DNA from 3 places in the Amycolatopsis halotolerans genome. Region 2 is predicted to be linked to each of the others. Evidence: riboswitches for the same ligand, from Rfam matches in the RefSeq annotation. Region 2 holds a riboswitch; each other region holds the start of a gene.
What was found. Region 2 has a riboswitch for S-adenosylmethionine ahead of ACFORO_RS26865 (methionine ABC transporter ATP-binding protein). Riboswitches for the same ligand answer to the same signal wherever they lie in the genome.
Positions count from the first base shown of each region.

Region 1 (10,434 bases), on a different contig from region 2:
TCCCGGCGACCGGGCAGATCATGAACGTCGTCATCCTGTTCGCCCTGCTGTCCACGCTGAACACCAACATGTACGGCGCGGCGCGCATGGTGTACTCGCTGGCCCAACGCGGACACGCCCCGCGCGCACTGACCAAAGTGGACCGAAGCGGCGTGCCCGTCTTCGCCGTCGCGGCTTCGGTGTTGTTCGGCTTCGTGGCCGTGGCGCTCAACGCGCTCTGGCCGGACACCGTCTTCCAATACCTGCTGAACGCGGTCGGCTCGGTGCTGCTGATCGTGTGGATCCTGGTCGCCTGCACGCAGTTGCGGGTGCGCCGTCAACTGGAGCGCACCGCGCCGGAGAGCCTGACTGTGCGGATGTGGGGCTTCCCGTACCTGACGTGGGTGACCCTTGTCGCGATGGTGGCCATCTTGGCGGTGATGCTCGGCGACCACGACGCCAGAATCCAGCTGATCAGCTCGGGAATCCTGGTCGCGGTGCTGGTCGTGGCCGGGATCTGGTGGCAACGCGCCCGCCGGAAGGCCGACCAGACTGTATAACGACCTATACGGCTCGGCATTGATCACGAATTTGTCGCGTTGTCCGAGGTAACGCCCGGTTCCGTTCAGCGATGGGCAAGCTGAGCCAGGGACGCGGGCGGACCGCGTGGGGCGAGGGGGATGCGACGGTGAGTCCTGCCGGGAAGAAGGGCGTGCTGATCGGCGGCGCGCTGGCCGTGGTCGGGATCGTGGTGGCGGCGCTCGTGCTGCTCCGCGGCGGGGGATCGACGGCGGCAACGCCGGAGCCGGGATCGACGGCGGCGGAGCCGAACGACCCGTCGTCGGCAGCTCGCACGTACCTGCTCGCCTTCGGCGCGAAGGACGCCGACACGGCCAGCAAAGCCACCGACGCTCCGACGGACGCCTCGTCCGCGTTGCAGGACGCGTGGGCGACGCTTCGGCCCACGCAGCTGACCACCAAGCTCGGTGACGTCGGCGTGGCGCAGGGGGACAAGGCCACGGCGGCCTACACCGTCACCTGGAACCTCGGCCCCGGGCACACCTGGACGTACACCGGCAACCTCGGCCTCGTCCAGGCGCAGGGCAAATGGCGGGTCCACTGGGCGCCGACGGTGCTGCACCCGAAGCTCGAAGCCGGGCAGCGGCTGGCGATCGCGTCCTCGGACGTTCCGGCCGTGGTCGACCGCGACGGCAAACCGCTCGTCGTCTCCGGCAGCGGAGGGCTGAAACTGGCTGACGACAAGGCGTTCCCGCTGCTCCGTTCGGCGCTCACCGGGCACGGGCAGGCGTCCGAAGCCTTCGCGGTCGAGCGCGTGGACGCGTCGGGCAAGAGCCAGGAGACGCTCTTCGGGAACCCCGAAGGCGACCACAAACCGGCTGCCACTGGGCTCAGCCTCGCGACTCAGAGCGCGGCGCAGGCGGCGGTGGACGGGTATCGCGGCAAGGCGGTCCTCGTCGCGATCCAGCCGTCTTCCGGCGATCTGCTCGCGGTGGCGCAGAACAGCAACGTCACCAACGCGGCGTCGGCGTTCAGCGGCCAGTACGCGCCGGGTTCGACGTTCAAGATCGTCACCGCGACCGCGGCGCTGGAAGCCGGGCTGGTCACGCCGGATTCCTCGGTTCCGTGCCCGCTGACCGACCGGATCGGCACCCGCACGCTCTCCAACGAGGGGTTCGACCTCGGCGCGACCACCGTGCACAAGGCGTTCGCGAAGTCCTGCAACACCACGTTCGCCCGGCTCGCGTCGCAGCTGCCCGCCGACGGGCTCGCGAAGGCGGCCACCCAGTTCGGCCTCAACGCCGACTTCGGGATCAGCGGCCTGTCCACCGAGCTGGGCCGCGTCGACCCGGCGGCGAACGCGGACGAGCAGGTCGAGGACGGCATCGGCCAGGGAAAGGTGCAGGTCAGCCCGATGGGAGCGGCGGTGATGGCGGCGACCGCGGCGTCCGGGCGCGCGGTCGTGCCGCGGCTGTGGGCGGACGGCACCAAGGTCAACACCGGCTACAACCCGCCGCCGGGCTCGGTGCTGTCGGCGCTGCGCGGGATGATGCGCGAGGTCGTCACCGGCGGCACGGCGACCGGGCTGTCGCACTCCGGCTCGGTCTTCGGCAAGACCGGCACCGCGCAGTTCGGCGACGGCGCGGAGGCACACGGCTGGTTCGTCGGCTACCGCGGCGACCTGGCGTTCGCGGTGTTCCTGGAGGGGGCCAACGACTCCAAACCGGCCGTCTCGCTGGGCGCGAAGTTCCTCGACGCGCTGTAGCGGCTCAGTTCGGCCGCGGCCGAAGCATCCGCGCTCTACCGTAGGACCATGGAAACTGTCGCCTTGGCCGAGGTCGCCGCCGTGCTCGCCGATCCGAGCCGCGCGACCATGTGCCTCGCGCTGCTCGACGGCCGCGCCTGGACGGTCGGCGAACTGGCCGCCGCGGCGCGGATCGCGGTCTCGACGGCCAGCGAGCACGTGACGCGATTGGCCGAGGCTGGGTTCGTGGCCCGGGTGAAGCAGGGGCGGCACGCGTACGTGCGGCTCGCGAATCCGCGGGTTGCGGAGTTGATCGAGCATTTGGCGCAGCATGCCGAACTGAAACAGCCGTCCGGGCTGCGGACTTCGTTGCGAGTGCAGCGATTGGCGTTCGCGCGCAGTTGTTACGACCATCTGGCCGGGACGCTCGGGGTCGCTTTGCGGGACGGGATGGTCGATCGGGGCCTGATCGACGTGTCGGACGGGCTCGCGCTCACCGACACCGGACGCGAGGTGCTGGCCGATCTCGGCGTGCCGGTCCCGGATCGGCCGCGGCGGCCGTTGCTGCGCGACTGTCTGGATTGGACAGAGCGGCGGGAGCACCTCGCCGGCGTGGTTCCGGCGGCGGTGCTGGAGCGGGCGGTCGAGGCGGGATGGCTGACGCGGGACCAGCAGCGCGCGGTCCGGGTTTTGCCCGGCGCGCGGGGTCCGTTCGCCGCGCTCGGTGTCGATCTCGCGACGGTGAGTGCCGCCCAGGCGTCGTAACACACGTTGGTGGTCCCCCGCATCGGTGGTGCGGGCTCGGGAACCGGACACTGCCTCACTATTCTGGACGCCTGCGGGCGACGGGAGGGAGGCGGGCGAGTGGACGAGCTTCCCATGGTGCTGGGCGTCGGCGCGCTGGTTCTGGTCGTCTCGGTCATCGCGGTGCGGGTGTCCATCCGGCTCGGATTCCCGTCGCTGCTGCTGTATCTCGGGATCGGCGTCGTCCTCGGCGAGGCCGGGTTCGGCATCCGCTTCGACAATCCGGCGCTCACCCAGTCGCTCGGGCTCGCCGCGCTCGTCCTGATCCTCACCGAAGGCGGGCTCACCACCCGCTGGTCCGCGGTGAAACCCTCGCTGGGGCCCGGAATCCTGCTGTCCACAGTGGCCGTGGTGATCAGCATCGCGGTCACCGGCGCGGCTCTGCACTGGCTGCTCGGCCTCGACTGGCGGCTCGCCCTGCTGTGGGGCGCGGTCCTCGCGTCCACCGACGCCGCGGCGGTGTTCTCCGTGCTGCGCACCGCCGGGGTCGGCAAGCGGCTCGTCGGCGCGCTGGAGCTGGAATCCGGCATCAACGACGCGCCCGCCTACATCGCGGTCGTCGTGCTCGCGTCCGGCGAGGCGGTCGACTGGTCGCTGCCGCTGCTGGTGGTCTACGAACTGCTCACCGGCCTGGTGCTCGGCCTCGCGTTCGGCTGGCTGGGCGCGCAGGCGCTGCGCCGGGCCGCGCTCCCGGCGACCGGTCTGTACCCGCTCGCCACGGTGGCGGTGTGCGTGCTCGCGTACTCCTCGGGACAGCTGGCGCACGCGTCCGGCCTGCTGGCCACCTACGTCGCCGGTCTGGTGCTCGGGAATTCGAAGCTGCCGCACCGGTCGGACACCCTGTCGTTCGCCGAAGGGCTCGGCTGGCTCGCGCAGATCGGCTTGTTCGTGCTGCTCGGCCTGTTCGCGTCGCCGACCCGGCTGCTCGAAGCGCTCATCCCGGGTTTGGTGGCGGGTGCCGTGGTGCTGCTGCTCGCCCGGCCGCTGTCGGTGGTTCTGTCGCTGCTGCCGTTCCGGTTGCCCTGGCGAGACCAGGCGTTCCTGTCCTGGGCGGGCCTGCGCGGCGCGGTGCCGATCGTGCTCGCGATGATCCCGCTGTCCGAAGGAGTGCCCGGCGCGCAACGGCTCGTGGACGCGGTTTTCGTGCTCGTCATCGTGCTCACCGTGCTGCAGGGCGCGACGCTCAGCCCGCTCGCGCGGATCCTCGGGCTGGCGAAGGCGACGCAGGCGCACGAGATCGAGGTCGATTCCGCGCCGCTCGACGAACTCGGCGCGGAACTGCTGCAGGTGCGCATCCAGAAGGGGTCGAAGCTGCACGGCGTGTACCTGTCGGAGCTCCGGTTGCCCGCCGGTGCGACGGTCAGTCTCGTGGTGCGCGGGGGAGCAGGCTTCACGCCGCAGAAAACCAGCCGGTTGCAGGTCGAAGACCAGCTTTTGGTGGTCACGACCGCCGCCGACCGCGACGCGACCGAACGGCGGATCCGGGCGGTTGACCGAGCTGGTCGCCTGGCCCGCTGGCACGGCGAATCCGGAGCCTGACTTCTCTGTCCTTTGTGGACTCTCCTTGTGACTGCCGTCTCAGATCACGAGACGGGTCTGGTTTCTTTCGCTGGTCTTCCGCTATCGTCGGTTTCAGGTCATGAGTGCCAGCACGAAGCCCCGGCTTGCTGGCCGGCAACCCTCCTACCGCGGTGGGGTGCCCCGGGTGAGGACCAGGCCGGTCGCGCAGCGCGACGGGCAAGCGCGGGCCCCTCGCCGGGGGTCCCCCGGAACGCCGAGGAGGCGCCGTCATGACTCTCGCACTCGACCGGTCCACCGAAACTGTTGTTCCCGCCGTTCCCACTGTGGCCGGTGCGTCGCTGCGGGTGCCGTTGGTGACGGGCGGCGACATCGGTTACGCCAACCTTGATCACGCGGCCAGTGCGCCGTGTCTGGACGCGGTGCGTTCGGCGGTGGACGAGTTTATTCCCTGGTATGCCAGCGTGCATCGCGGTGCTGGGTTTGCTTCGCAGGTTTCCACTCGGTTGTACGAGCGGACCCGGGGTGTGTTGCGTCGGTTTGTGGACGCTCGCAGCGGGGACTCGGTGATCTTCACTCGCAACACGACTGATGCGTTCAATCTGCTGGCGAAAGCGTTGCCGCGTAAGACTTCTGTTGTTGTTTTCGACAGCGAGCACCATGCCGCGTTGCTGCCGTGGCGGGGGCCGAATGTCCGGCGGGTGCAGTTGCCGCGGACTCGGCTTGCCGCAGTGTCCGTTGTGGACGAAGCGCTGGCGGAATGTCCGCAGGGGCCTCGGTTGGTGGTTGTCGCTGGGGCTTCGAACGTGACTGGCGAACTGCTGCCGGTGGCCGAGATCGCTGCGGTGGCTCGGAAGCATGGGGCCCGGGTGGCGTTGGACGCTGCTCAGCTTGCGCCGCATCGGCGGATTTCGTTGCGGGAGTTGGATGTCGACTACGTCGCGTTGTCCGGGCACAAGTTGTACGCGCCGTTTGGGGCTGGGGCGTTGATCGGGCGCAGCGACTGGTTGCGGGCCGCTGAGCCTTATCTTGCCGGTGGCGGGGCGACCAAGCTGGTGACTGAGGAAGCCGTCGTGTGGAACAGCGGCGAGGAGCGGCACGAGGCTGGGTCGCCCAATACCGTTGGGGTGTATGCGTTGGGCGTGGCTTGCGAGCAGTTGGCGGCTCAGTGGGATGCCGTCGGGGCGCATGAGGCTGCGTTGCTGGAGCGGTTGCGGAAGGGGCTGGCCGGGCTGCCTGGATGTGCCGAGTTGCGGTTCTTTGACGCGCCGGTGGATCGGGTTGGCACGGTGAGTTTTGTCGTCGACGGGTTTGAGCCGGGGTGGCTGGCGGCGGTGTTGTCGGCTGAGTACGGGATTGGGGTGCGGGACGGGGCGTTCTGTGCTCATGTGGCTGCTCGGCGGTTGATTCGCGAGGCCGGCGGGGAGGGGCAGCAGGCTGTTCGGGTGAGTCTCGGGTTGGGGAGTACCGAGGAGCACGTGGATCGGTTGGTGCTGGCGTTGCGGCAGATTGTCGCTCGGGGGGCTCGGTGGGAGTACACGAAGGTTGATGGGCGGTGGGCTCCGGTGGGGGATACGCGGGAGTTGCCGGGGTTTTGTGCTTGATGGTGGTGCTGGGGTGGTGGGGGCGGGTTTCGGGGGTCTCTCACCAGCTGTGTTTTTGGCGTCGGCTTCGCCGCCGCGGGCGGGATCGCTTTTAAGCCGGCGTTTGGGGGCTGAGCGGCGTGAGGGGCCTTCGGCCTGTCACGCCGCTCAGCCCCCAAACGCCGGCGCGATCCCGCGTGGTGGTCAGGTTGGGTTTGTCTGGCTGGGTGTGGTCAGGTTGGGTTTGTCTGGCTGGTGTGGTCTAGCTGGGCTTGGCAGGCTGCGCGGACCGCCTCTTTGATTTGCTCTTCCGGGCGTCCCCAGCCTTGGTCCCACTCTTCGTCCAGCATCCAGACTTGCGCCAACGGCAGCTTGACGACGCTGTCGGAGTAGTTGGTGCGGACGATGATGGTGTGCAGGTCGTTCAGCAGGGCGCGTTCGCTGAGGTGTCCGTTGAGGAGCAGTTGGGCCAGGTGGGTGAAGGCGACTTTTGCTGCGTCGGCTGCGGTGGGGATGGGGGTGTGGCAGTCGGCTAGGGCGGACTGCTGCACGTCGTGGATTTCTCGTGGTTCGGTGCGGGAGAGGCCTGCCAGGTGGCGCAGGTGTTCGCCGTCCTCTCCCTCGGCTAGCCAGTGGGCTGCCCACAGGGGGAGGTCGTTCGTGGGGGAGAGGTTCAGGGCGATCCAGGCGGCGGCCACGGCGGGGGCGGGGATCTCGGCGGGCATGCAGTGAGGATGGCGGGACGGGGGTGGCCGGGCGACTGAATTTCGGTGGGGGACTGCCGCTGTGACCTGGTTGGGCGCGGTTGTGGACAATGGGGGTGTGAGCACCGATCCTTCGCCGTCCGAATCCGAGGTCGAGCCGTCTGCGGAACCGCCTGAGCAGGGGGCTGCCAAGGAAGGCACGCCGCTGCCCAAGCGGCGGGTCTGGGTGGTGTTCGCGGTCGCGGCGCTGCTGTGGGCGATCGACCTGATCACGAAGAACCTCGTGGTCGCCAATCTCGAGGGCAAGGAGCCCAAGCCGATCCTCGGCGGGCTCATCTACCTGCAGGTCATCCGCAATCCGGGTGCCGCGTTCTCGATGGCGACCGGCATGACCTGGGTGCTCGCGCTGGTGGCGACCGGCGTCGTGATCGCCATCGTGTGGATCTCGCGCCGGCTGCGTTCGGTCGGCTGGGCGATCGGCCTCGGGCTCGTGCTCGCCGGCGCGCTCGGCAACCTCACCGACCGGTTCTTCCGCGAGCCCGGACCGCTGCGCGGGCACGTCGTGGACTTCATCTCCGCGTTCGCGCCCAACGGGCAGGGCTTCGCGATCTTCAACATCGCCGACTCCGCGATCTGCGTCGGCGGCGCGCTGATCGTGCTGCTGTCCCTGCTCGGCAAGGACTACGACGGCACCACCACCCGCGGCAAGAAGAAGGAATCCGAGTGAGCGCGCGCATGCTGCCCGTCCCCGACGGGCTCGACGGGATGCGCGTCGACGCCGGGCTGGCCAAACTGCTCGGACTCTCCCGTACCGTCGTCGCGGACCTCGCGGCGGCGGGCGACGTGCTGCTCGACGGCCATCCGGCGGGCAAATCGGACCGGCTGTCCGCGGGCGGGCTGCTCGAGGTGACGTTGCCGGAACCGGAACGTCCGGCGGAAATCGTCGCGGAGCCGGTCGATGGCATGAAGATCCTGCACGATGACGACGACATCGTGGTGATTTCGAAACCGGTCGGCGTCGCCGTGCACCCCAGCCCCGGCTGGACCGGCCCGACGGTCGTCGGCGGACTCGCCGCGGCCGGGCTGCGCATCTCGACGTCCGGCGCGGCGGAGCGACAGGGCGTCGTGCACCGGCTCGACGCGGGCACCACCGGGGTGATGGTGGTGGCCAAGAGCGAGCACGCGTACACCGTGCTGAAGCGGGCGTTCAAGGAACGGACCGTCGACAAGGGCTACCACGCCGTCGTGCAGGGCCATCCCGACCCGACCCGCGGCACCATCGACGCCCCGATCGACCGCCACCCGCGGCACGACTACAAGTTCGCGGTCGTCGCGGGCGGACGGCCGAGCGTCACGCACTACGAGGTGGTCGAGGCGTTCCGGGCGGCTTCGCTCGCGCACGTGAAGCTGGAAACCGGCCGCACCCACCAGATCCGCGTGCACTTCTCCGCGCTGCGCCACCCGTGCGCCGGGGACCTGACCTACGGGGCGGACCCGGTGCTGGCGCGGAAACTCGGCTTGACGCGGCAGTGGCTGCACGCGCGGACGCTGGGTTTCGCGCATCCGGCGGACGGCCGGTGGGTGGAGTTCGAGGCGGAGTATCCGGACGATCTGGCCAGTGCGCTGGAGATCCTGCGCGACGGGAACTAGCGCCAGCTAGTTAACGGCCCAGGTCAGGGTGCGCTCGTCCGGCTCGGGCCGCGGGCTCCAGCGCACCGAGACCACCCGCGTCGCGGTCGGAAGGACGTAAACGGTGTGCCCGCCGAGCGTCTCGCCCGGCTGCACGCCGATTTTGTGCGGCGGCCGGGACGTCAGCGAAACCGGGGCTTTCGCGACGGTTTCGCCGCTGTCGGTGACGAGTTCGAGATAGTTGTCCGGCAGCGAGGCGAACGGAATCGGCCCGCGGTTGGTGATTTCCGTGTGCACGACGACCGCGCGCTCGCCGTCCTCGAGCCGGTAGCCGGCCGCGCCGAAGAGGAAGTCGGCGGGGTCCTGGACTTCCAGCAGTTGCACGGAAAGCTGTTCCCCTTCGAGCCCCTGCGACTGCATCGTCTCGCCGATCCGCCCCTGTTTCACCGGTGCGGCGGCGGGCTTCGGGTCGTCGCCGCGGGCCCAGGAAGCGGTCTGCGGGACGCCCCACGTGCTGACGGCCGGGTCCGGAGCCGGGTACGGCCCAGACTGTCCATTGTAGACGTTCGCGGGGGCGGGCATTCCGGTCTGCGCGGAGGAGTACGCGCCGGACATCCCCGGGATCCCGTTGGGTCCAGGGGGATACGCGCCCGAAATCCCGGCCGGTCCGGGGGCGTACGCGCCGGAGGTTCCCGGTGCCGCGGCGGGAAACCCGGGCGGGTAGGCGCCGGTGGTCCCGGGGCCGGGCATGCCGTGCTGTCCCGGCGAACCTGGTCCGGTCGCGGGAATCCCGGTCTGCCCGGGCGGGTACGCGCCGGAGGTTCCCGGTCCGGGCATGCCGTGCTGGCCCGGCGGATGCGGGCCGGAATGTCCCGGCATCCCGGCCGATTCGGGGATCCCGGACTGCCCGGGCGGGTGCGGACCGGACGCGCCGGGAGCGCCGCCCGGCATCCCCGGAGGCGGTGCCATCCCGCCCGAAGCCGGAATCCCGGACGACGCCGGGCCATTCGGCATCGGCGCCGCGGGAGGGCCGGAGGGCATGGGGCCCGGTGCCGGAGCGGGGCCGGAGGGCAGGGAGCCTGGTGCCGGAGGGAGGCCGGGCGGCATCGAGCCGGGCATCCGGGAAGCCCCCTGCATCGGCGCGGCGGGGAACGGCGCCGACCCGGGCCCGCCGCCCGGATACCCCGGAGCCTGCGGACGCTGCCACGAAGCCTGAGCCCCCGAAATCGCCGCACGCAGACCTTGCGGGTCGCTTTCGACCCCGACCAGCAGCGGCAAGCCGCTGCCGGACAGCGCGACCAGCCGGTACGCGACCTCCCGCGGATCCATCCCGACCTTCGCCGCCAGCTCGTGCACAGCACCCTTGCCCAGCTCGGCGAGCGCGGCGAGCAGGCGGATGTCGGCGGGATCGGTCACGGCCACTCCGGCAACGCTACCGCCTCGCCCGCCGGACCCGGCCGCACCACCGCGCCCGGCGTGCCCCGCGCCACCGCGACGGACAGCCGAACACCGCTGGCCAGCCGCTGGCCGGGGAGCCTGGTGGGTCGTGCCGTCGGGGGCGGCCGACGCGGAACCGGTGCCCGGCGTGCCTCGCGCCGGATAGCCGAACACCGCTGGCCGGGGAGCCTGGCGGGTCGTGCCGTCGGAAGCAGCCGACGCGGAACCAGCACCCTGCGCGACCGCGACGGACGGCGAAACACCGGCGGTCCGAGGAGTCTGGCGGATCGTGCCGTCGGGAGCAGCCAATGCGGAACCGGAGCCCTCCCCGCGTCCCGGCCAGGGCGGTGCCAACCAGCCGAGGCCCGGGACGCGCAACCGGCGCCCGCGACGGACCGCGCTCCGGGGTCGCCCGCTGCCCCTCCGGCCTGACCAGCTCCTCCCGCAACGTCCCCAGGTTCCACGGCCCGGAACGTTCCTGCGCCCGGAAGAAGGCCGTCGACCCCGGACACGGGCG
Region 1 covers NZ_JBHRWI010000016.1:304,378-314,811, forward strand. Annotated here, with positions in the region: gene ACFORO_RS13705 (amino acid permease) at 1-539, shown strand, start outside; gene ACFORO_RS13710 (penicillin-binding transpeptidase domain-containing protein) at 611-2,263, shown strand; gene ACFORO_RS13715 (ArsR/SmtB family transcription factor) at 2,312-3,007, shown strand; gene ACFORO_RS13720 (potassium/proton antiporter) at 3,107-4,585, shown strand; SAM riboswitch class IV at 4,682-4,796, shown strand; gene ACFORO_RS13725 (aminotransferase class V-fold PLP-dependent enzyme) at 4,837-6,168, shown strand; gene ACFORO_RS13730 (hypothetical protein) at 6,381-6,872, opposite strand; gene lspA (signal peptidase II) at 6,970-7,578, shown strand; gene ACFORO_RS13740 (RluA family pseudouridine synthase) at 7,575-8,501, shown strand; gene ACFORO_RS13745 (AsnC family protein) at 8,508-9,896, opposite strand.
Region 1: another riboswitch for S-adenosylmethionine. It lies ahead of ACFORO_RS13725 (aminotransferase class V-fold PLP-dependent enzyme); the one in region 2 lies ahead of ACFORO_RS26865 (methionine ABC transporter ATP-binding protein).

Region 2 (10,434 bases):
GTCGGCAGCCACGACACCATCACGTCGGTGTCGAACTCGAACTCCGCGCGGTCGACCATCGCCTTGACGTTGGTGTACAGGTTGCCATAGGTGATCCGGACGGCCTTCGGCTCCGCGGTGGATCCGCTGGTCAGCTGCAGCAGCGCGGTGTCGCCCTCCGCGGTCTTCACGATCTCGGCCAGCGGTTCGGCGGCGGCCAGTCCGGAGATCAGCCGGTAGCTGATGCCCTTGCCCTCGAGCACCGGGGCGAGCTGGTCGAACGGTTCGCCCAGCACGACCAGCTCGGCCCCGATCATCTCGAGCACCTTCACCGTGTCCTCGGCCCATTCGGCGAGGTCGGTGCGCGGCGTCGGCTGGTGCAGCATCGTCACGCTGCCGCCGGTGAGCCACACCGCCTGCACGGTCGGCGCGATGAGCACCGGCGCGGCGGCCAGCACCGCCACCGCGCTTCCCGGCTTCAATCCGCCGCTGACCAGCCCGCCCGCGATCCGGCGCGCTTCGTCGTGCACCTGGGCCCAGGTCCGGCGCACCGGCTCCTTGGGCTCGCCGGTCACCATGCCGCGCCGTTGCCCCCGGTCCGCCGCAGTCCCGACGAGTGTGTCCACAAACCGACTCATGTGCGTCAGATTACTGTCCGGTTTTTCCGGCCCCGCCCGCGGCGGCGTGAACAGCGGATGTCCGGCGTCAGGCGGGTTGCGGACGCACCTGGTCCAGATACGCCTGCGGCAGCTCTTCGCGGGTCAGTTTCCGGAATTCCAGCGGCCCGGACGTGTAGGAATCTTCTGCGGTGATCAGGCCGTCCTCGTCGACCGGCCACACGATCAGCTGCCTGCTGACGTACAGGTAATCCGCGTCGGCGTCGTCCGCCGGGAAACCCACCTGCCGCGCGGTCGCGCCTGGTAGGAGCATGTGCAGATCGCCCTCGGTGACCAGAGCATGATCGTCAACAATGAGGCGGTCCATCCGGTATTCGAGGTGGTTCGCGTTGCTCGCTACGAAAGCCGCGTAGTACTCGCGGACGCCGTCGTGGCCCTTCGGTCCGTTGTCGCCGCTCGCTCCCCAGAAGTGATACGCGGCGTCCTTGCTGACAGTCGCCGTCAGGCGGTCGAGATCCGGCTCGGCCTCGGCCTTCATGTGCTCCAGGACGATGCCGAGCACCTGCCGGTGCCGGGGGTTCGTGGTCGTCTCGAGCCGCTGTTCGAGCATCTGCCAGGTGCGGGTGGGGTCGATCATGGGCGTCCCTCCGGGAAACGCGCGTCGTTGCGCGTGCTCGATCGTCGCTGGCGAGCCCCGGCGGGTCAGCCGACGCGCGTCGCCGGATCCGGCCGGTCCGCGCGACGGGCGTCGCCTATCCGACGTCGCCCAGTGTGCGATCCGACGTCACCAACCGCCGGGCCAGCAGCGCGAACGTCGCTTGGAAGCGGTCCATCGCGTCTTCGAGCCGCCAGCCGGTCGCGGCTTCGATCCGGCCCAGGCGAGCCGCGACAGTGCTGTGGTGCAGGTTCAATTCGGTCGCCGTCCGCCGGAGCGCGCCGAAGACGCAGTACGACTCGAGCGCTTCGACGTCGAGTGCGCCGCCGGGTGTCCGGGCGTGGGTTTCGAGCGCCGCGACGCCTGGGGTCGCCGCGAGCTGAGACGGCGGCAGTTCCGCAAGCAGGACAAGGACTCCGAGTGGTCCGTATGGCACGGCTCGGCGACCGAACACAGTGGACGAAGCGAACCGCAGCGCGGTGCGGGCTTGGTGCCAGGACACGGGTGCGTCCGCTGGCGCGGCTGGCTCGCCGATGCCGATCCAGACGTCCACGGCTCGGTCCAGGCCGGTCGATGCGGGACGGCGGGCGGCGAGGTCGTCGTGCAAGTGTCCGGCCAACTCGCGCGGTGCCGGGCCGCCTTGAGTCAGCGCGAGGGTCAGGCGGCCCAGTCGGTGGTGGTGCAGCCGACCGGCTCCGGCGCGGGCGAGTGCGTCGAGACCGTCTTCCGGGGCACCGGCCAGCACCAGAGCGATGACCGGCTGGTCGAGGTCGTAACCGAGCAAGTGCAGTGCGCGCAAGCGATCCCGGCGTTGTTCGCGGGGAGAAACGGCGATCTCCAGCAGGCCGGGTTCGCCGAGCCGGAGCGGCGGGCCAGGCTGGATGGTGCGCAGGGCGCGGCGGAGCTGGTCGAGCAGGACCACGTCGAGCGGATGCGGCGCTGGCCGGTCGATCTGGACGTCGTCCAGTGGCGGCCCGGAAATCGGCGAGCCCGCGCCGTCGAACCACACGGGCTCGCTGTCGAGGACGGCACCGACCGGACAGCCCGCGACGAGCGCCGCCGACCGGACCACCGCGTCGGGCGCGAGGCCGGTCAGCGCGTCGAAATGCGCGATCAGCCGCAGCACCGACGTGGTGTCGGCGCGCAGCATCGACAGCCGCGGAACGTCGTCGTCCATCCGCCGATTGTCACTCGGCGAGTTCGGACGTCTCCAGCCACCGCGCCTCGACGTCGTCCTTCTCCGCCAGGACGGCCTTCAGCTCAGTGTTCAGCTCGATCAGCTTCTCCGGGTCGGTGGCCGCCTCCGCCAGCGCGGCGTGCAGCTTCTCTTCCCGCTTCGCGAGCTGGTCCAGCTTCCGCTCCAACCGGCTCAATTCCTTTTGTGCCGCACGGGTTTCCGCCGCGCTGCGCTTGGCCTCGGTCTTCTCCGCAGCCGGTGCTTCACGACGCGGCGCGGCCTCCTTCGCGCGGGCGCGGCGCTGCAGGTACTCCTCGATGCCGCCCGGCAGGTGCGTGACCTTGCCGTCGCCGAGGAGCGCGTACGTGGCGTCGCAAACCCGCTCGACCAGATACCGGTCGTGCGAGACCACCACCATCGTGCCCGGCCAGCCGTCGAGCAGGTCTTCGAGCTGCTGCAGGGTGTCGATGTCCAGGTCGTTCGTCGGCTCGTCCAGCAGCAGCACGTTCGGCTCGGCCATCAGCAACCGGCACAGCTGCAGCCGGCGGCGTTCGCCACCGGAGAGGTCGCCGACCGGCGTCCACTGCCGGGCGGCCGGGAAGCCGAGCTTCTCGCCGAGCTGCGACGCGGTCATCTCCTGCTTGCCGAACACGACGCGGCCCGCGATCTGCTCGATCGCTTGCAGCACGCGAAGATCGGCGGGCAGGTCGTCGAGTTCCTGGCGCAGGTGCGCGAGTGCGACCGTCTTGCCCTGTACCCGCCGACCGGTCGGCGATTCGACGTCGCCGCCCAGCAGCTTCAGCAGCGTGGTCTTGCCGGAGCCGTTCACGCCGACGAGACCGATCCGGTCGCCGGGACCGATCCGCCACGTCACGTGGTCGAGCAGCGTCCGGTCGCCGACCCGCAGCGAAGCGTCTTCCAGCTCCAGCACCGTCTTGCCGAGCCGGCGCTTCGCGAACGCCATCAGCTCCACGGAATCGCGCAGCGGCGGCACATCCGCGATCAACGCTTCGGCGGCCTCGACGCGGTAGCGCGGCTTCGAGGAACGCGCCTGCGGGCCGCGCCGCAGCCACGCCAATTCCTTGCGTGCCAGGTTCTGCCGCTTCTCCTCCGCGGTCGCGGCGAGGCGGGCACGTTCGGCGCGCGCGAAAATCCAGTCGGCGTAACCGCCTTCGTACTGCTCGACCCGGCCGTTCGCGACCTCCCAGGTAAGGCTCGCGACGGTGTCGAGGAACCACCGGTCGTGCGTCACGACCACGACCGCGATCCGGCGGCCCAGCAGGTGATCGGCGAGCCAGCGCACGCCTTCGACGTCTAGGTGGTTAGTGGGCTCGTCGAGCACCACCAGGTCCAGTTCGCCGGTGAGCGCGGCGGCCAGCGCGACGCGGCGGCGTTCGCCGCCGGACAGGTTCGCGGTCGGGGTGTCGAGGCCGATCGCGGTGATGCCCAGGCCGTCCACAATGGACCGGACGCGCGCGTCGGCGGCCCATTCGTGCTCGGCTCCGTAGCGCTCCAGCACCACATCGCCGACCGTGCTGCCTGTCGGCAGCTCGGTGCGCTGGGTGACGACGGCCATCCGGAGGCCGCGCACCTGGCTCACCCGGCCGGAATCGGGCTCGCTCAGTCCGGAAAGGACTTCGAGCAGCGTCGTCTTCCCGCCGCCGTTGAGCCCGACGACGCCGATGCGCTGCCCCTCGGCGACCCCGAGGGAAACGTTGTCCAGCAACGGCTTCACACCGTAGGACTTGCTCACCGATTCCAGGTTGACCAGGTTGGCCATCCGGGTCCTTTCCACTGTGGACTGTTGATTCAAGCTGGGTTTCAGGCGTGCACGCGCGGCGGCGCGTTGCGCGGCGCGTCGTCGCCGCCGACCACCCGGGCCCCGGGCACCGGCCCGTGCGCGACCCGGACCGTCCGGCACACTCCCGCGCCGGACAGCTCCGCGGCCACCTCGACCGCGGTTTCCGCGTCGGAGCACAGGAACGCGCACGTGGGCCCGGAGCCGGACACGCATCCGGCCAGCGCGCCCGCGTTCACCCCGGCGCGCAGCGTGCGGCGCAGACCGGGCCGCAACGACACCGCAGCCGCCTGCAAGTCATTGCCGAGCAGCAGGGCCAGCTGGCGAGGATCCCCTGACGCGAGCGCCTCCACGACCGGCGTGTGCGACCCGATCCGCGGCGGCTTCCCGTCGGCACGCAACTGGTCGAGTTCGCCGAACACCTTGGGCGTGGACAGGCCTTCCTCGTCGAAGGCCAGCACCCAGTGGAACGTGTGCCGCGCGAGCACCGGCACGAGCTGTTCGCCGCGACCGGTGCCGAGCGCAGTGCCGCCGTACAGCGCGAAGGGCACGTCGCTGCCAAGACTCCCGGCGATGGTGGCCAGCTCGTCGCGCGTGACGTCGAGCTTCCACAGCGACGAGAGCCCGACCAGCGCCGCCGCCGCGTCCGCACTCCCGCCCGCCATGCCGCCGGCGACCGGAATGCCCTTGCGCAGCACGATTCGCACCTTCGGAGCATCCGCATCCGGCCGTCCGACGTAGGAGGCCAGCTCACACGCCGCGCGCCAGGCGAGGTTGGTGCCGTCGGTGGGCACCGTGCGCTCCCCCTCGCCGTACACCTCGAGCCCAGGCTCGTCCGCGGCCGCGACGGTCACCTCGTCGGTGAGCGAAAGCGCCTGGAAGACAGTGACCAGCTCGTGGAACCCGTCCGCCCGCAGGTCCCCCACGGCCAAGTGCAGGTTGACCTTGGCCGGGACCCGGACGGTTACTGGTGGTGGAACGACTGCGAGCACCCGTCCAGCCTACGTGGCACCGCCCCGCCAAGGCTCACCAGGAGAAAAACCCGCCCGGATTCACGGGGAACTTCAGGACACCCGTCCCAAAATCCCGGACACCCGACCCAAAAAGCCGGCCCCAGTGCCGATCCACGAACAGCCGATGCCACACCCCGGCGAGCCGCCACACCCTTTCCGCGCCGCCGATCATCCCGACACCGCCGACCGCATTCGCCGTGGCGAAAATCAACCACCTCACAAAACCCGCAAGGCGATCAGGACCACCACGCGGGATCGCGCCGGCGTTTGGGGGCTGCCCGGCGTGACAGGCCGAAGGCCCCTCACGCCGGGCAGCCCCCAAACGCCGGCATAAAAGCGATCCCGCCCGCGGCGGCGAAGCCGACGCCAAAAACACAGCTGGTGAGCTGCCCTACCAACCCAAACACCACGGGCCGCCCCACCTCGGAGCGGCCCGCGAACGCCTTACGTTAAAACAAACCCTCAAGCAGCAACCACACTCTGCGGCCCACGAGCCACCTGACTCACATGCGCACCCCGATCAGAGATCCACGACAGCGCAGCCTCAGCCCGCTCCCCGCGCACCCCCAACCGGAACCGAGCGATCGGCGTGTCCCCAATACGAGTGAGGCCACCCCCAATAGTGGCGAGTTCGACATCGAAGCGGCTGGCCGCCTCAGGCAGCAGCGCACCCACCGACGCAAACCCGATCAGCACGATGTCGACCGCGCGGTCGTACTTCGCGGACTGGGCGCGTGAGGTCTCGATCGACGGCAGCACCGCCTGCGCGGTCCAGCTGTCCGGCGTCGAGATCAGGTCGAGCACCGTGCCGCGCTCGACGATCGCGCCGTTGTCGAGCACCGCGACGTCGTCGCAGACCCGGCGGACGACGTCGGCGTCCGGCGTGGTGACGACGACCGTCACGCCCAGTTCGGCGCGCGCCCGGTCGAGCACGGCGAGCACCGCGCCGGCGTCTTCCGCCGAAATCCCGGCGGTCGGGTCGTCGGCGAGCAGTACGGCCGGTCCGGCGGCGAGCGCCTTGGCGACCGCGACCCGGCGGAGCTGGCCGTCGGTGAGTTCTTCCGGCTTCTGCGCGGCGCGCGGGGTGAGGCCGACCAGGTCGAGCAGCGAGCCGACCCGGCTGCGCCGCTGCGGGCCGTCGACGCCGAGTTGCTCCAGCGGGCTGGCGATGTTGCCCGCGATGGTGCGCTCGGCGAGCAGCTCCGGTTTGGTGCCGACGACCCCGAGCTGGCGGCGGATCTCCCGCAGCCGCTTGCCGTCGAGGGTCGCGGTGTTGAGGCCGTCGAGCCGCACGACGCCGCGGTCGGGGCGCTCCTGCAGCGCGATGCAACGGGCGAGGGTCGACTTGCCGGAGCCGGACGGACCCACGATTCCGAACAGCGAGCCGGCTTGCACGTCAACGCTCACGTCGCGCAGTGCGGCGACACGATTTCCGTGGAAGGGAAAGGACTTGGACACGTTTTCGACAGTGATCACGAAAGGGCTCCAGGCAAACGAGGCGCGGCGCCGGATCCGGGCGCGCCAGGCGTCATCGAATTACCGTCCACAGTGGACGGCGCAAGAAACTGCGGAAAAGACGATCAGGCGATGACCATGGAGCGTTGACACGCACATACCGAGCGGCGACCTTCGTCGACTACACGCCGGCGGGTCAGCAGGAGCGGGCGGGTGACCCTCTTCATCGAAAACAGCCTCCATCGGTCCTGGCGGTAGCACCTGCCCCGCGGAGGGTGGTTGCTGCGACTTCGGCGAGCCAGGTCTCTCAGTCGCTCGGGATGGACGCTTTCGAGTAAAGCCGATCCCATTGGCTGAACGCAAGCGCGTTGGTGCAGATCACACGTCTGGTGGTGCCCGCATACCGGAACACCTCGTCCAGAACCCGGAAACCCGGAACCTCGGTTCCCGAACATTGCCGCGACCTGCGGAACCCTCGCGCCGGTCCGCCGCGGCGAACTAGTTTGTTCCACTGTGGACGATCAAGAAGCTTTGTGGAACAAGAGTTTTCCCGTTGTCAAGTGACGGGCGCGCGCGGGCCTCGGCACCCGGGTCGCCGGGTCCGCGATCGGGTCGAGATAGGTCAGCGAAGCGAAGCACCTCGAACTGGCGCGACTGAACAATCCGGGCCGGGGAGCAAGGAGACTCCCCCGAATGCCACGGCCTTGACGAGCCGCCCGTCACAGGTCACCGGCCATTTCAGCCGCGCTCGCGCGATGACCGAGAGTAGCTGCGAGGCTCGGGATCACCCACGATCAGCGACGACGCAAGATCATCAAGCCACGCACCGAAATCAACGCCCCGCATCCGGAATACCCGCCGCGCCGCCGCAGTTGGACGTCACAAGCGAGCGCCGCGAGAGGGGGTCAGTTCCCGGCTGCCGCGATCCGCGCGAACGCGTGCACGTCGAGCTGCTCCCCGCGCGTCTTCGGGTCGATCCCCGCTTCGGCGAGCAACTCGCCAGCCCGCTCCGCGGAACCGGCCCATCCCGCCAGCGCGGCCCGCAAAGTCTTGCGCCGCTGCGAAAACGCCGCGTCGACCACCGCGAACAACCGCGCGCGATCCACCCCGGACACCGGGTCGGTCCGAGTGAACGAAACCAGTGCGGAATCGACGTTCGGCACCGGCCAGAACACCGCGCGCGGCACCGCGGCGACCTTGCGCGCCGGTCCGTACCAAGCGAGCTTCACGCTCGGCACGCCGTAAGTCCGGCTGCCCGGTCCGGCCGCCATCCGATCCGCGACCTCGGTCTGGACCATCACGAGCCCGCTGCACAGCGACGGCAGCTCGGCCAGCAGGTGCAGCACCACCGGCACCGCGACGTTGTACGGCAGGTTCGCCACGATCGACACCGGCTCAGCCGGGAGATCAGCGGCCCGCACGCGCAGCGCGTCGGCGCCGACGACGGTCAGCCGCTCCGCGGCCTCCGGGGCGCGCTCGGCGACTGTCCGCGGCAAACGGGCGGCCAGCACCGGATCGATCTCCACGGCGACGACCTGAGCGCCAGCGGCGAGCAGGCCCAGTGTCAGCGACCCGAGGCCGGGCCCGACCTCCAGCACGACCTCCCCCGGCCGCACGCCGCCGAGTTCGACGATGCGGCGGACCGTGTTGGGGTCGTGCACGAAGTTCTGCCCGAGCTTCTTCGTGGGCCGGACGTCGAGTTCATCGGCCAGCCCGCGGATTTCGGCAGGCCCCAGCAGTTCCACCACCGGACGAGCCTACCCAGCGCGGTCGCGGCGACGACAACGCGGCGTACGAAAACAGGCGGCCGTGAGCGCGAAGCTCACGGCCGCCTGCCGGAAAAACAGAGGGTGCTCAGGCCTTGTAGCCGCATCCCCAGGCGCTGTAGCCGCCGCGCGCGTCGCGCACCTTCTCGGCGGTCGCGATCTGCTGCTCGCGGGTGGCCTTGTCGGCCGTCGGCGCGTACTGCGTGCCGCCGTAAGCCGCCCAGGTCTGCTTGTCGAACTGGAGGCCGCCGTAGTAGCCGTTGCCGGTGTTGATCGACCAGTTGCCGCCCGACTCGCACTGCGCGATGCGGTCCCACGCGCCGGTGTCGCCGATGGCCGGGGCCGGCGGCTTCTTGGTGCCGACCTTGATGATCTTGGCCTTGGCCTCGACCAGGGTCTTCTCCGAGATCTGCTCGCGCGAGACCTCTTCGCCGTTCTTCTTCGTGACCTTGTAGGTCACCAGCTTCTTGCCCGGCGTGCCCGGGTCCTCGACGCTCTGCTGGCCCTGCAGCTGCGTCGGGTCGTCGACCTTCTGCACGTCCGGGTCGATGGCCTCTTCCTGGTTGACCATCGACACGCCCATGCGGCTGACGTGGACCTCGGCGCCGTTCTTGAGGCTGACGTCGAGGCCGCCGTCGACCGCGTCGTCCGGGCCGAGGTTCAGCTTCAGGTCGGAGACGAACTCCTTGGTGGTCACCGCGTTGGTGCTCACCTGGCGGGGCGCGTTGGTGCCGTCGAAGAGCGTGATGTGCTTGAGGGTCTTGACCTGGACGGTCGAGCCCTCGAGCGGCAGGTCGCCGGAGGACGGCATCGACGTCCACGCGCCCTGGGAAACCATGCTGCCCATGCCGAGCTGGTTCATGGCCTCGCCGAGCGTGGTCGCGCGGACCCAGGAGGGCCGCGACACGCCGTCGACGACGAGGTTCAGCTGACGGCCGCGCTCGAGCTTGATGACGCCGCCGTCGCCGACCGCCGCCTGCGGCGAGGGCGAAAGGGAGTCGTGCTCGCCGACGGACAGGCCCGCGTCCTTGAGGACGTCGCCGACGGTGCCGCCGAAGCTGTGCACGGTCTGCTGGTGGCCGTCGACGTCGACGGTGATGCTCTTGTTCATCGCGAGCGCCGCCGCGCCGCCACCGCCGACGGTGACCAGCAGCGAAAGCACCGCGCCCTTGAGGAAGCGGCGCTTCCAGGTCTTGGTCGCCTCGCGCAGCCCTTCCTCGACCGCGACCTTCTTGGCCTGCGGGGAGGCGGTGCGGTCTTCCTCGACCTCGTCCGGGAGGACGAGCGGCGGAAGCATCGTGGTTTCCGCGTTGATGAGGCGGATCAGCTCGTCGACGTCGACGTCGATTTCCGACATCAGCATGTCGGCGTCCGGGCCGAGCGCGGCGAGCACGTCCTGCTCGGTCACGCGGAGCTCGTCGGAGAAGTCAAGCTGCCCGTAGGCGGTGTCCTCGAGCTCGCGGTCGAGCACGGCCACCGAGGACGGGGAGGAGGAGAAATACGCCGAACCCGCGTCAAGACGCGAGTCATCCTGCCGACTACCAGTCACCGGGTCGTTCCCTTTCCCAAGACATCGCGCGTACCTCGCGCGTCGTCCTTCGTTCGCGACGCACCCTCAGGCGCGCCTCTCAAGTCCGACACCCCCAGCCAGCGCCATCGTCACGGTCCCAGGTCGTACCAACCCCGGTTCCGCTTCCCCGACGTGCACTGACGTGACTGGTGGGCGTATCAGCCGGCTCCGCTGCGCGTAACCGACCGGCACGATCACGGGACAGTAACGGGTGTTGGCAGGTTGCGCAAACACCCCCCGGAGTGTCGTGACTTGCGTCACTCATCAGGTGGACGAATGCGCGGTCTCGAATGTCGCAATCCGTGCAAGCCGCTGTGACACTGCGGAATCAGGCGGGCAGCTGGTATGCGCGTTCGGCAGTGGTCCGGACCGCTTCGGCCACCTCGTGGACCGCTTCGCCGCGC
Region 2 covers NZ_JBHRWI010000030.1:248,968-259,401, reverse strand. Annotated here, with positions in the region: gene ACFORO_RS26890 (fatty acyl-AMP ligase) at 1-617, opposite strand, end outside; gene ACFORO_RS26885 (nuclear transport factor 2 family protein) at 685-1,233, opposite strand; gene ACFORO_RS26880 (PucR family transcriptional regulator) at 1,349-2,428, opposite strand; gene ACFORO_RS26875 (ABC-F family ATP-binding cassette domain-containing protein) at 2,439-4,208, opposite strand; gene ACFORO_RS26870 (4-(cytidine 5'-diphospho)-2-C-methyl-D-erythritol kinase) at 4,250-5,218, opposite strand; gene ACFORO_RS26865 (methionine ABC transporter ATP-binding protein) at 5,702-6,715, opposite strand; SAM riboswitch class I at 6,931-7,021, opposite strand; gene rsmA (16S rRNA (adenine(1518)-N(6)/adenine(1519)-N(6))-dimethyltransferase RsmA) at 7,600-8,442, opposite strand; gene ACFORO_RS26855 (transglycosylase family protein) at 8,549-9,931, opposite strand; gene ACFORO_RS26850 (TatD family hydrolase) at 10,359-10,434, opposite strand, start outside.

Region 3 (10,434 bases), on a different contig from region 2:
CCCGCGGAAGTCGAAGCGGTCGCAACGGAAGCGGCCGACCGGTCGTCGACGTTGTTCGTGGTCGAGACATTGGAACACCTGCGCCGTGGCGGCCGGATCGGTTCGGCCGCGGCGTTGCTCGGCACCGCGCTGGCGGTGAAACCGGTGCTGCACATGTCCGACGGCCGGATCTTGCCGCTGGAGAAAGTGCGCACAATGAACCGCGCGATCGGGCGTTTGGTCGAGTTGTCCGTGCAGGCGGCGGGCACCGGGCCGGTCGAGCTGGCGGTGCATCATCTTGCTTCGCCGGAACGAGCTGTCGAACTGGCGAACCGGCTGGAGGAAGCGATTCCGGGCTGCGCCGGGGGATGCGTGGTGTCGGAGATCGGCGCGGTCATCGGCGCGCACACCGGTCCTGGCGTGCTCGGCGTGGTCGTGCAGCGCGCCTAGCCGAGTTCCTGGTTGCCGAATCGCGCGAGCAGGTGCCAGACGCGTTTGAGGGATTGTTCGTCTTGGCCGGTGGCTTTCCCGAGGACGCGCGGGTTGAGTTGCCCGTCCTCGGCGAGTTCGGCGCCCAGTGCGGTGAATTCCGGCCCGCGGTAATCGGAATGCCGGAGCAGTTCTCCGGTGTCGATCCGGAACCCGTCATGCCATTCGACGGTGCCCAGTTTTCGAGCCGCCGCCTCGATTTCGGTTCCTTGGTAGGACGGATCGAGAACCAGTGCCTCGACGTCCCGCGCCAGGTCCACCTCGCCATGCACCTGCGCCTCGATGTAGTCGTCCAGCAAATCTTGGTCGTCAGCCTCGGCAATCGCGACGAGCTCGGACAAGCGCGCCTCGACGCCGAATGAGGTCGGCTCGAAGACGCTGTCGGGATAAGCGAAAGTCGTCCGGGGCATTGTGTGCCGCGCGAGCCGCAGATACGCCGAGCCGAACCGCGGCGAGCCGCCTGTCTTCCGGCCGCGAAAATTCAGCGACCCGTATTTCGGCCGGTGCGCGGCCGCGACGTCGTCGTAAGCGCCAGCGAACAACCGGCTTTCCCAACGCCAGCGGTCTCCACCCGGATGCGCGGTCAGCCCGCCGTTGCTGACGCCGGTCTCGAACTGCGAGCGGTAGCGGCCGTCGCGCGCCAGGCTTTCCAGGATCGGCACCCCGTCGACCAGCCGGTCTGGGTGGAAATGCAGCGTGACCCGCCACGACGGATCCGCCGGGCCGCCAGTCGCCAACCCGGCCAAGTGGGCGACCGCGCGTTCCCAGGGTTCCGCGCGAATCATGGCCAAGCCATCGTGATCGTGCGCTCGAAGTTGACATACCCGGCGCGCCGGAACGCGTTCGCCATCGGGATGTTGCCGAGGTCCGTCGCCGCTCGGATGCGAGAAACGTCTTGGGCGGCAAGGATTCGAGTGCCCTCGGCGAGAATGTCGTCGATGTAGCCGTTGCCGCGATGTTCGGGCAGGACGGCGAGATACCCGATGACGGGGTTGTAGTTGTTGCGCGCGGGCGTGACGAACCCGACCGGCGTGCCGTCGGGCAGCGTGGCGACCCGCCACCAGTCCCGTGGGCTGCGGTAATGCGCCAGCTCGTCCTCGTAATGCCGGAGCGCCGCCTCCCGAGCGGACATCCGGGTCAGGTCGTCGCGGCTGTGGGCGTCGAGCGTCCCGTCCAGGACGCGGGTCATCAGTTCGAGGATTTCGTCCACGTCGCGGATCGGACGGAAGAGCAGCCGGTTCCGCGGCGGCGCGACCGCAGTCCCGGGTCGCCATTCGAAGCGCAGCCGCTCGGCGAGCAGCTGGGCACCGACCTGTTCGAGCGCGGTCATCCGGTCTTCGACCACGCTTCGGGCTGCGGCTTCGTCGCGCCACTCTGCGGGGATCATCCGGTTGTAGGTCGGCGGCCTGGTGCCCGGAGGCAGGATCTCCGCCATCGCGGTTCGCACCAGCCGCGCTCCGACGGCCGCGTCCTCAACATCGAAAACGTCCAGCAGAAACGGGACCGGCTCCTCGGCACGACCCCACCACGCGGCCCTGGCGACGAGTTCGCCACCGCGAAGCGCGACCCACATCCAGCCGGGCCTGCGGCGACCGGCGGCGAGGTCGTCGGCCAATTCGTGGTCAAGGGCGTAGGTGAGCTGGCAGAAAAGATCGAGTTCTTCCGGCCCGGTGATCGGGCGCAAGGTCAGGTCGGTGTGATTCACAGCTGCGGCATGCTCCCGTTCGACGGCTGACTGCCAGGTCTAGCGGATGACAGCGGCAGGTGCGAACGCTTTTCGACCCCCGGTGCTTTCGGCCAAACCCGCCAGTATGACCGCGTACTCCGACAAATTTCGGCGCGTCTCCGGCTGTGACAGCCGAGTTGTCCCCAAGGGGCGGGTTGTCCACAGATCGCGCGGAAGCCTCTCGCCGCCGAGCCGGCCGACGCCTAGCGTCGATCGTGTGTTCGAGCAGTCCGCCCGGGATCCGGGTACTCCCGTCAACGTCAGGCTCACCTGGCTCGCCGACCAGCTGGCCGTGGTCCCGCACACCGCCGGACCCGGCGACCGTCCGGCACGCCGCTGGCTGCCCCTCGGCCGTGCGGGCCGGTCAGCGCGCGGACGGTTGTCGGCAAGTGCAGACAGTCAGCTGTCCGTAAGTACGGAGCTGCCTGGCGTGCGCGGAGGATTGAAGCGCCCTGCCGACAGTCCCCTGCTGGCAGGTACGGACCACGCTGCACCTGACTCGATGCCGCACTCTCGAGCAAAGGGCCTGAAAGCCCGGCTGTCTGCAGTTGCTAACAGTTCACCGTTGCTGGACGGCCAGTCGGCGGCTGAGACGGGCTCCCAGCGTCTCTCACGGCCCACGGATCCCCGCGCCGGACTGTCTGCATTTGCCGACAACCCGTCGCCACCGGAAAGCTCGCTGCCCGGCGGCAAACTCGTCCGCAGCTGGCTGCCGGAACACACCGAACAGCGGTGGACCCGCCGCTGGCTCCCTGGCGCAACGGGCCTGCCGGGGCTCCTGGGCCGCCGAGGAATGATCTTCGCCCTGGCCTTGCTGGCGGCCACCGCCGTCATCGCCGGTGGCCTGGCGATTTTCGGCCGCTCGCCCGCAGCCGAAATCGCCCCGCAGCTCCCGACTGCCCGTGCGCAGGCACCGCATGCGTCGAAGACCAACGAGAACCTGGTGATCAGCGTCGTCGGCCAGGTGCGATCCCCAGGACTCGTCACGGTTCCATCGGGTTCCCGCGTCGCCGACGCCCTCCGCGCCGCCGGTGGTGCAAACCCGGGCGTCGACCTGACCGCGCTGAACCTCGCCCGCAAACTCACCGACGGCGAACAGGTGGCGGTAGGCGTCCCCGCCGCCCAGGCGGCACCAGCCGGTTCAGCCGCTGCAGCCAGCAAGATCGACCTGAACTCCGCGACCGCCGAACAACTCGACAGCCTCCCCGGCGTCGGCGAGGTCACCGCCCGGCGCATCACCGACTGGCGCACTCAGCACGGCGGTTTCTCGAGCGTCGAACAACTTCGCGACGTCGACGGCATCGGCGAAAGCAAATTCCAGAAGCTCCGCGAGCAGGTGACCGTGGGATGAAACTGGAAACCGAGGAAAAGCCGCGGCGTGACCACGATTTCCGCCTCGTTCCCGCTGCTGTCGCCGGATGGGCGGCCACCCTTGCCGGACTGCAACTCGGCTGGTGGGCCGCGACCGCAGTCGGAGCCGTAGCGGTCATCGGCGCGGTGGTGCTTCTAGCGCGAGGCCGTTCCCGATACGTAGGCGTCGGGGGAGCGTTGTTGCTAGTGGGGCTCATTGCCGCAGTGCCAACGGCCCTTCGCATTCACGACGCGGCATCCGACCCGCTGGGAGCCGCTGCTGCCCGTGGTGTCACTGCGACGCTGCGGGTCGAGATCAGCGAGCGCCCACGGCCGATCCACCAAGCTGGCTACGCCGATCAGCAGGCGGGCACCCGGTCAGTCGCGATCCCCGCCCGCGTCACCACGGCCACAGCGGACGGTCAGCCAGTCGAATCGACCGGCCGGGTTCTGTTGCTGGCACCGGTCGCGGGATGGAGCGGTCTGCTGCCAGGCCAGGAAGCGACGACGTCCGGTCGGCTCCTGCCCGCGCGCGGCGGCGAGCTGACCGCCGCAGTGCTCTCCGTCCGTGCCGCACCAGCCGACGTCGGGTCGGCCCCGTGGTGGCAGCGCGCCGCCGCGGCCCTGCGCAACAGCTTGCATTCGCTGTGCGCGGTCCTGCCGGAGGAACCAGCGGGGCTGCTGCCCGGACTGGTGCTCGGTGACACGAGCGCGCTGCCGCAGCGGGTCGAGAGTGAGTTCACTGCCTCGGGGCTCACCCATCTGATGGCGGTGAGCGGCGGAAATCTCGTCATCATCGGCGGAGCGGTCCTGCTCCTGTGCCGATTGGTTCGAGCGGGACCAAGGTTTTCCGCAGCAGCGGCGGGCACCTGTCTGGCAGGATTTCTCGTCCTCGTGGGTCCTGAACCAAGTGTGGTGCGGGCAGGCGTCATGGGCGGCATCGGGTTGCTCGCGCTGGCCCTCGGACGACGCGGTTCAGCGCTGCCCGCACTGGCCTTCGCGGTGTGCGTCCTGGTGGCGTGGGATCCGACGATGGCGGCGAATTTCGGCTTCGCGCTCTCAGTTCTCGCGACGGCAGGGCTGGTTCTGCTCGCGCCGCGCTGGGCGGATTCGTTGGTACGAAGGGGAGTTCCGCCCGGTTACGCCGAAGGCCTCGCTGTCCCGCTGGCCGCGTTCGTGGTCACCGCACCAGTCATCGCCGGGATGGCGGGCACGGTCAGCCTGGTCTCAGTCGTCACCAATGTCCTTGCGGCACCAGTGGTCGCGCCGGTCACCGTGCTGGGCGTGCTCGCGACAGTCGTCGGGCCGTGGTGGCCAGGTGCCGGGCAGGTGCTGGTCCACCTGGCGGACCCGGAGGCCCGGTGGCTGATCACCGTCGCTCGGCACGGCGCGAGGGCACCCGGTGCGGCGCTGTCCTGGCCTGGCGGCTGGTGGGGCGGATTGTGCGCGGCGGCCCTGCTGGTCGTAGTGGTGGTAGCGGCAAGATTTCGCCGGCTCCGGCTGCTGGTGGCGATCGGGCTGGTCGTCGTGCTGCTGACGGTCGTGCCAGCCAAAGTGCTGGCTCCCGGCTGGCCGCCGGACGGCTGGGCGATGGTGGAATGCGATGTCGGACAAGGAGATGCGGTAGTTCTGGCGATGGCCGAGCCGGGTCGTGCCGTGGTCGTCGACACCGGGCCGGAGCCGGGGCCGGTCGACGAATGCCTGCGGAGGCTGGGCGTCGAACGGGTGCCGCTGCTCGTGCTGAGCCACCTGCACGCGGACCACATCGGCGGTCTCGCCTCGGTATTCGACGGACGGGCAGTCGGCGCGATCGCGGTAGGGCCCGGACGTGCCCCTGCGTGGGCGTGGCAGTCGGTTTCCGGCGAAGCGCGGCGTCGTGGCGTGCCGCTAATGCAGTTGAGCGAGGGACAACGGCTGGAGTGGCCGGGATTGTCGCTGGACGTACTGGGTCCGCGCTACGCCACTACTCGGTCACCCGCGCTGCAGGACGGCACGATGATCAACAACAGTTCGGTGGTCCTGCGCGCGGACACCTCGGCTGGCCGGGTTTTGCTGACCGGAGACGTGGAGCTGGCCGCGCAAGCGGATCTGCTCGCCGAGGGCGTCGACCTGCGGGCCGACGTGTTGAAGGTGCCGCACCACGGCTCGAGGTATTCGCTGCCGCAGTTCCTCGCGGCGGTGCGGCCGCGCACGGCGCTGATCAGTGTCGGCGCGGGCAACGGGTACGGACATCCGAGCAAGTCCACAGTGGACGTTCTCGGGACGATGGGAGTACTAGTCACCCGGACCGATGTCGACGGCGACACCGCTGTTCTGCCCGCGGGGAGCGGACCGGCGGTCGCGCGCCGGGGTGAGCCCCGGGGTCCGCCGCGGTAGTGCGGCGGACCCCGGGCCGGTGCGTCAGTAGCCGAGCGCCTTGGCGACGGCCGCGGCGGACGGCGGCACGGTGGCCTTCGGGCCGATGTGGTTCTCGACCGCGTCGAGGGTCTTGAGGCCGTCGCCGGTGATGAGGAGGACGGTTTCGGCGTCCGGGTCGAGCTTGCCGGTTTCGACGAGCTTCTTCGCGGTCGCCACGGTGACGCCGCCCGCGGTCTCGGTGAAGATGCCTTCGGTGCGCGCGAGCAGCCGGATGCCTTCCACGACCTCTTCGTCGGTGACGTCCTCGATCGCGCCGCCGGTGCGGTTGACCACGTCGAGCACGTACGGGCCGTCGGCCGGGTTGCCGATCGCGAGCGAGCGGGCGATGGTGTCCGGCTTCACCGGCTGGACCACGTCGTGGCCGTTGCGGTACGCGGTGGAGACCGGCGAGCAGCCGGTGGCCTGTGCGCCGAACACCTTGTACGGGCTGGCGTCCACGAGACCGAGCTGGCCCAGCTCGCGGAAACCCTTGTCCACCTTGGTGAGCTGGGAACCGGAGGCGATCGGCACGACGATCTGCTCGGGGATCCGCCAGCCGAGCTGCTCGGCGATCTCGTAGGCGAGCGTCTTCGAGCCCTCGGAGTAGTACGGGCGGACGTTGACGTTCACGAACGCCCACTTCGGGTGCTCGCCGGCCAGTTCGGTGGCGAGCCGGTTGACGTCGTCGTAGTTGCCGTCGACGGCGATCAGGTCGCCGTCGTAGACCGCGGTGGTGAGGATCTTCGCGCGCTCGAGGTTCTTCGGGATCAGCACGACCGACCGCCAGCCGGCGCGGGCCGCCGCGGCGGCGGTCGCGTTGGCCAGGTTGCCGGTCGAGGGACACGCGAGGACCTCGAAGCCGAACTCGCGGGCCGCGGCCAGCGCGACGGCGACCACGCGGTCCTTGAACGAGTGCGTCGGGTTGCCGGTGTCGTCCTTGACCCACACGCTCTTGAGGCCGAGCTCCTTCGCGAGCCGGTCGGCGCGCACGAGCCGGGTACAGCCGGGTTCGGTGTTCGGAGTCTCCTCGACGGTCGAGGGGACGGGAAGGAGTTTCTTGTAACGCCAGATGTTGCGCGGGCCCGCTTCGATGTCCTCGCGGCGGACGCGGCCGAAGTCGTAGGCGACCTCGAGCGGCGAGAAGTCTTCGGCGGAGACGAATTCCGGAGCGAGCGGCTGCCGGTGCCCTTCTTCCTTCGACACCAGTTCGACGGCCGGACCGAGGTCGATCGTCTTGTTGGCGGAGGTGGCGCTGAGGGCTGCAGTCATCGCGAGGTTCCTTTCCTCATCTGCCCCGCCGAAGCGGGCCGGAATTGGCACCGTGGTCGTCAGCTATCCCGCGATCGCGGGATGACAGGCTGTACGCCGGTTGCCGGGGCTTCGTCGGGCCGTTCCCTCTGCCCCTCTGGATGAGCGGTATTCGATTGTCGGAGCGCCGGTGGGCGCGTCCTCGGCTACACCGTACGACATCCCGATCAGCTCGTGCCATGGAGGCGGCTCACATCACCGGGGCGGACGGTCCGGCAGCCGGGTGAGAAGATAGCGAGGTGACCACCGCACCCGCGCCGCTGCACCTCGTCACGGGCGAGGAAGAACTGCTCATCGAACGGGCTGTGCGAGCGTCCCTCGACGCGGCCAAGGCCGCGGACCCCACGGCGGATCTCACGCGGACGCGGGTGTCCGATCTCACACCGCCCGTGCTGGCTGAGCTGGTCAGCCCGTCCTTGTTCGCCGAGGGGCGCGTGATCGTGCTGGAGTCGGCGCAGGACATCTCGCAGGAGCTGTCCGACGCGGTCCTGGCCTACGTGAAGGCGCCGGCCGACGGCATCGTCCTCGTGGTCGTGCACAGCGGCGGCGGGCGGAGCAAGGCCGCGAAGGCGCTGCCTGGCGCGTTGAAAAAAGCGGGCGCGGAGATCACCGAATGCCCGAAGCTCACCAAGCCGGCCGAGCGCGAGGCGTTCGTCCGCAACGAGGTGCGCCGCGCGGGCGGCAAGATCGACGGCGCGGGCCTGATGGCACTGCTCGACTCGGTCGGCTCGGACCTGCGCGAACTGTCCTCGGCGGCGACGCAGCTGGTCGCCGACACCGGGGGAGTCATCGACGAGCAGGCGGTCCGCCGCTACCACACTGGACGCGCCGACGTGACTGGCTTCGCGGTCGCGGAGAAGGCCGTCGCGGGCGACCGGGCGGCCGCGATGGAGTCGCTGCAGTGGGCGATGCAGCTGGGCGTTCCGCACGTCCTGGTGGCGGACGCGCTGGCCGACGCGGTCCGCACGATCGCTCGCGTGTCCGCCGCCGGCCGCGGCAACCCGAACCAGATGGCGGGCGAACTGGGCATGCCGCCGTGGAAGATCCGCAAGGCCCAAGGCCAGTCCCGCGGCTGGGGCCAGGACGGCCTCGCGACCGCGATGCGCGTCGTGGCGCGGCTGAACGCCGAGGTCAAGGGCGCGGCGGCCGATGCGAACTACGCCCTGCAGCGCGCGGTCCTCGAGGTGGTCGCGGCCAAGGGAGATCGCTGACGCTCAGGGGACAGGCGGCCCTTATCGGCTGCCGCGCTCTCGCGATGGGGCACACCCCGCCGTCTGAGGGGGCGCGATCACCGGGCCCAGACCGACCTCAGGACACGGAAAAGGCCCGGCAGCCGAAGCCGCCGGGCCTTCCGGAAAGACTGCGCTCAGAGCTGGTTCGCGCGCTTCGCGAGAGCCGACTTCTTGTTCGCGGCCTGGTTGGCGTGGATGACGCCCTTGGTGACGGCCTTGTCGAGCTTGCGAGCGGCGTCGCGCTGCAGTTCGAGGGCCTTGTCCTTGTCACCGGCTTCGGCGGCCTCGCGGAACTTGCGGATCGCGGTCTTCACCGAGGACCGGATCGCCAGGTTGCGCTGCCGCGCCTTCTCGTTGGTGTCGATGCGCTTGACCTGCGACTTGATGTTGGCCATGGAGGCGTTCCTCTTTCACTCGGTGAAGGTCGCTGCCGCGTTCGTGTGGCTCCGGATCAGTCCCGAGGGACTGCCGGGCTTCCTCCCTGACGGAATGCCGCACGGCAACAGTCGAAAATCTTAACAGCCCTGCTCGCGGCCCTGGAGCAGGCCCCCGGAGCCGTTCGCTGTTCGGCATTCCGCCCTCGGCTCCGTTACGGTGGATTCCGGTAGTGCCTAGGGTTCCGTCGCCTGCCCGTGGTCCCGCAGAGCGGGTCGCGAAGACAACGAGGGCGGGCGGGCCTGGTCCGAGCGGCACCTTCGGCGGGACACCGAGCCCTGCCGTTCATCTGACGGGACAAAAGCCTGGAGGACCCGGTCTTCAGCGTGCGCTGAAAACCTGAAAGGGTCGCAGATGAACACCACTGCCCTCGCCATGGTCCTCGTCGCCGCGGTCGTGCACGCAGTGTGGAATCTCGCCGCCAAACGGGTTTCCGCCGGCGGTCCGCGATTCGTCTGGCTGTACTACACGGTTTCCGCGGTCGCGATGCTCCCGGTGATCGCGGTCGCGCTGGCCGTCGAACCGGAACGTCCACAATGGACTTGGCTGCTCGCTGCGCTGGTCACCGCGGTCCTGCACGTGGTGTACGGGATCGTGCTGCAGCGCGGCTACGAGGTCGGCGACCTGTCGGTCGTGTATCCGCTGGCCCGCGGCACCGGACCGCTGGTGTCGGTGCTCGTGGCCGTCACAGTCCTGGGCGAACGGCCCGGCGTGCTCGGGCTGATCGGTGCCTTCCTTGTCGTCGCGGGCGTTCTGGTGATCAGTCTCGGCGGCAGCACCGGCGACGCGAAAGCTCGTCGCGCTGGGGTGTTCTACGGCGTCGCCACCGGAACGGTCATCGCGGCTTACACGCTCTGGGACGCGCATTCGGTCACGTCGCTCGGCGTGCCTCCGCTCGTCTACTTCGGCGGCGGCGCGATCGGCCAGAGCATCCTGCTCGCGCCGGCCGCCGCTCGCGGCCGGTCCGAGATTAAGCGGCTGTGGCGGGACCACCGGCGCGAGGTGCTGATCGTCGGACTCGCCTCGCCGGCTGGCTATCTGCTGGTCCTGTATGCCCTGCGGATCGCGCCGGTCAGCCTCGTCGCTCCGGCGCGCGAACTGTCCATCGTGTTCGGCGGGGTCGCCGCCTGGCTCGTGCTCCGCGAGCGCAACGCTGCGCGGCGGCTCGCCGGATCGCTGGTGGTGCTGGCCGGGATCGCCGCGATTGCGGTTGCCTGAGCGGCTCAGGTAGGCAGGAGCCATGGACGTACTGAGCAGCCGGGTGCTGATCCACCCCCGCGACCACGAGGTGTCGACCGCGTTCTATCGCGACGTTCTCGGCCTCGCGATCGAGCGAGAGTTCCCTGGTGGCACGCGGTTTTTCGCCGGTGGCGGTTCGATCGAGGTGGTCGGCACCGGCGAAGAGGGACCCGGCCCGGACGTCAACCTGTTCCTGCAGGTCCGCGATCTCCCGGCGACTCTGTCCGAATTGGCCGGACGCGGGGTCGAACCGGTGCGCGAGGCCCGGCGCGAACCGTG
Region 3 covers NZ_JBHRWI010000043.1:56,537-66,970, reverse strand. Annotated here, with positions in the region: gene ACFORO_RS32330 (DegV family protein) at 1-429, shown strand, start outside; gene ACFORO_RS32325 (DUF3626 domain-containing protein) at 426-1,253, opposite strand; gene ACFORO_RS32320 (GNAT family N-acetyltransferase) at 1,250-2,173, opposite strand; gene ACFORO_RS32315 (helix-hairpin-helix domain-containing protein) at 2,988-3,545, shown strand; gene ACFORO_RS32310 (ComEC/Rec2 family competence protein) at 3,542-5,920, shown strand; gene thrC (threonine synthase) at 5,945-7,210, opposite strand; SAM riboswitch class I at 7,224-7,357, opposite strand; gene holA (DNA polymerase III subunit delta) at 7,489-8,460, shown strand; gene rpsT (30S ribosomal protein S20) at 8,616-8,876, opposite strand; gene ACFORO_RS32290 (DMT family transporter) at 9,271-10,134, shown strand; gene ACFORO_RS32285 (VOC family protein) at 10,157-10,434, shown strand, end outside.
Region 3: another riboswitch for S-adenosylmethionine. It lies ahead of thrC (threonine synthase); the one in region 2 lies ahead of ACFORO_RS26865 (methionine ABC transporter ATP-binding protein).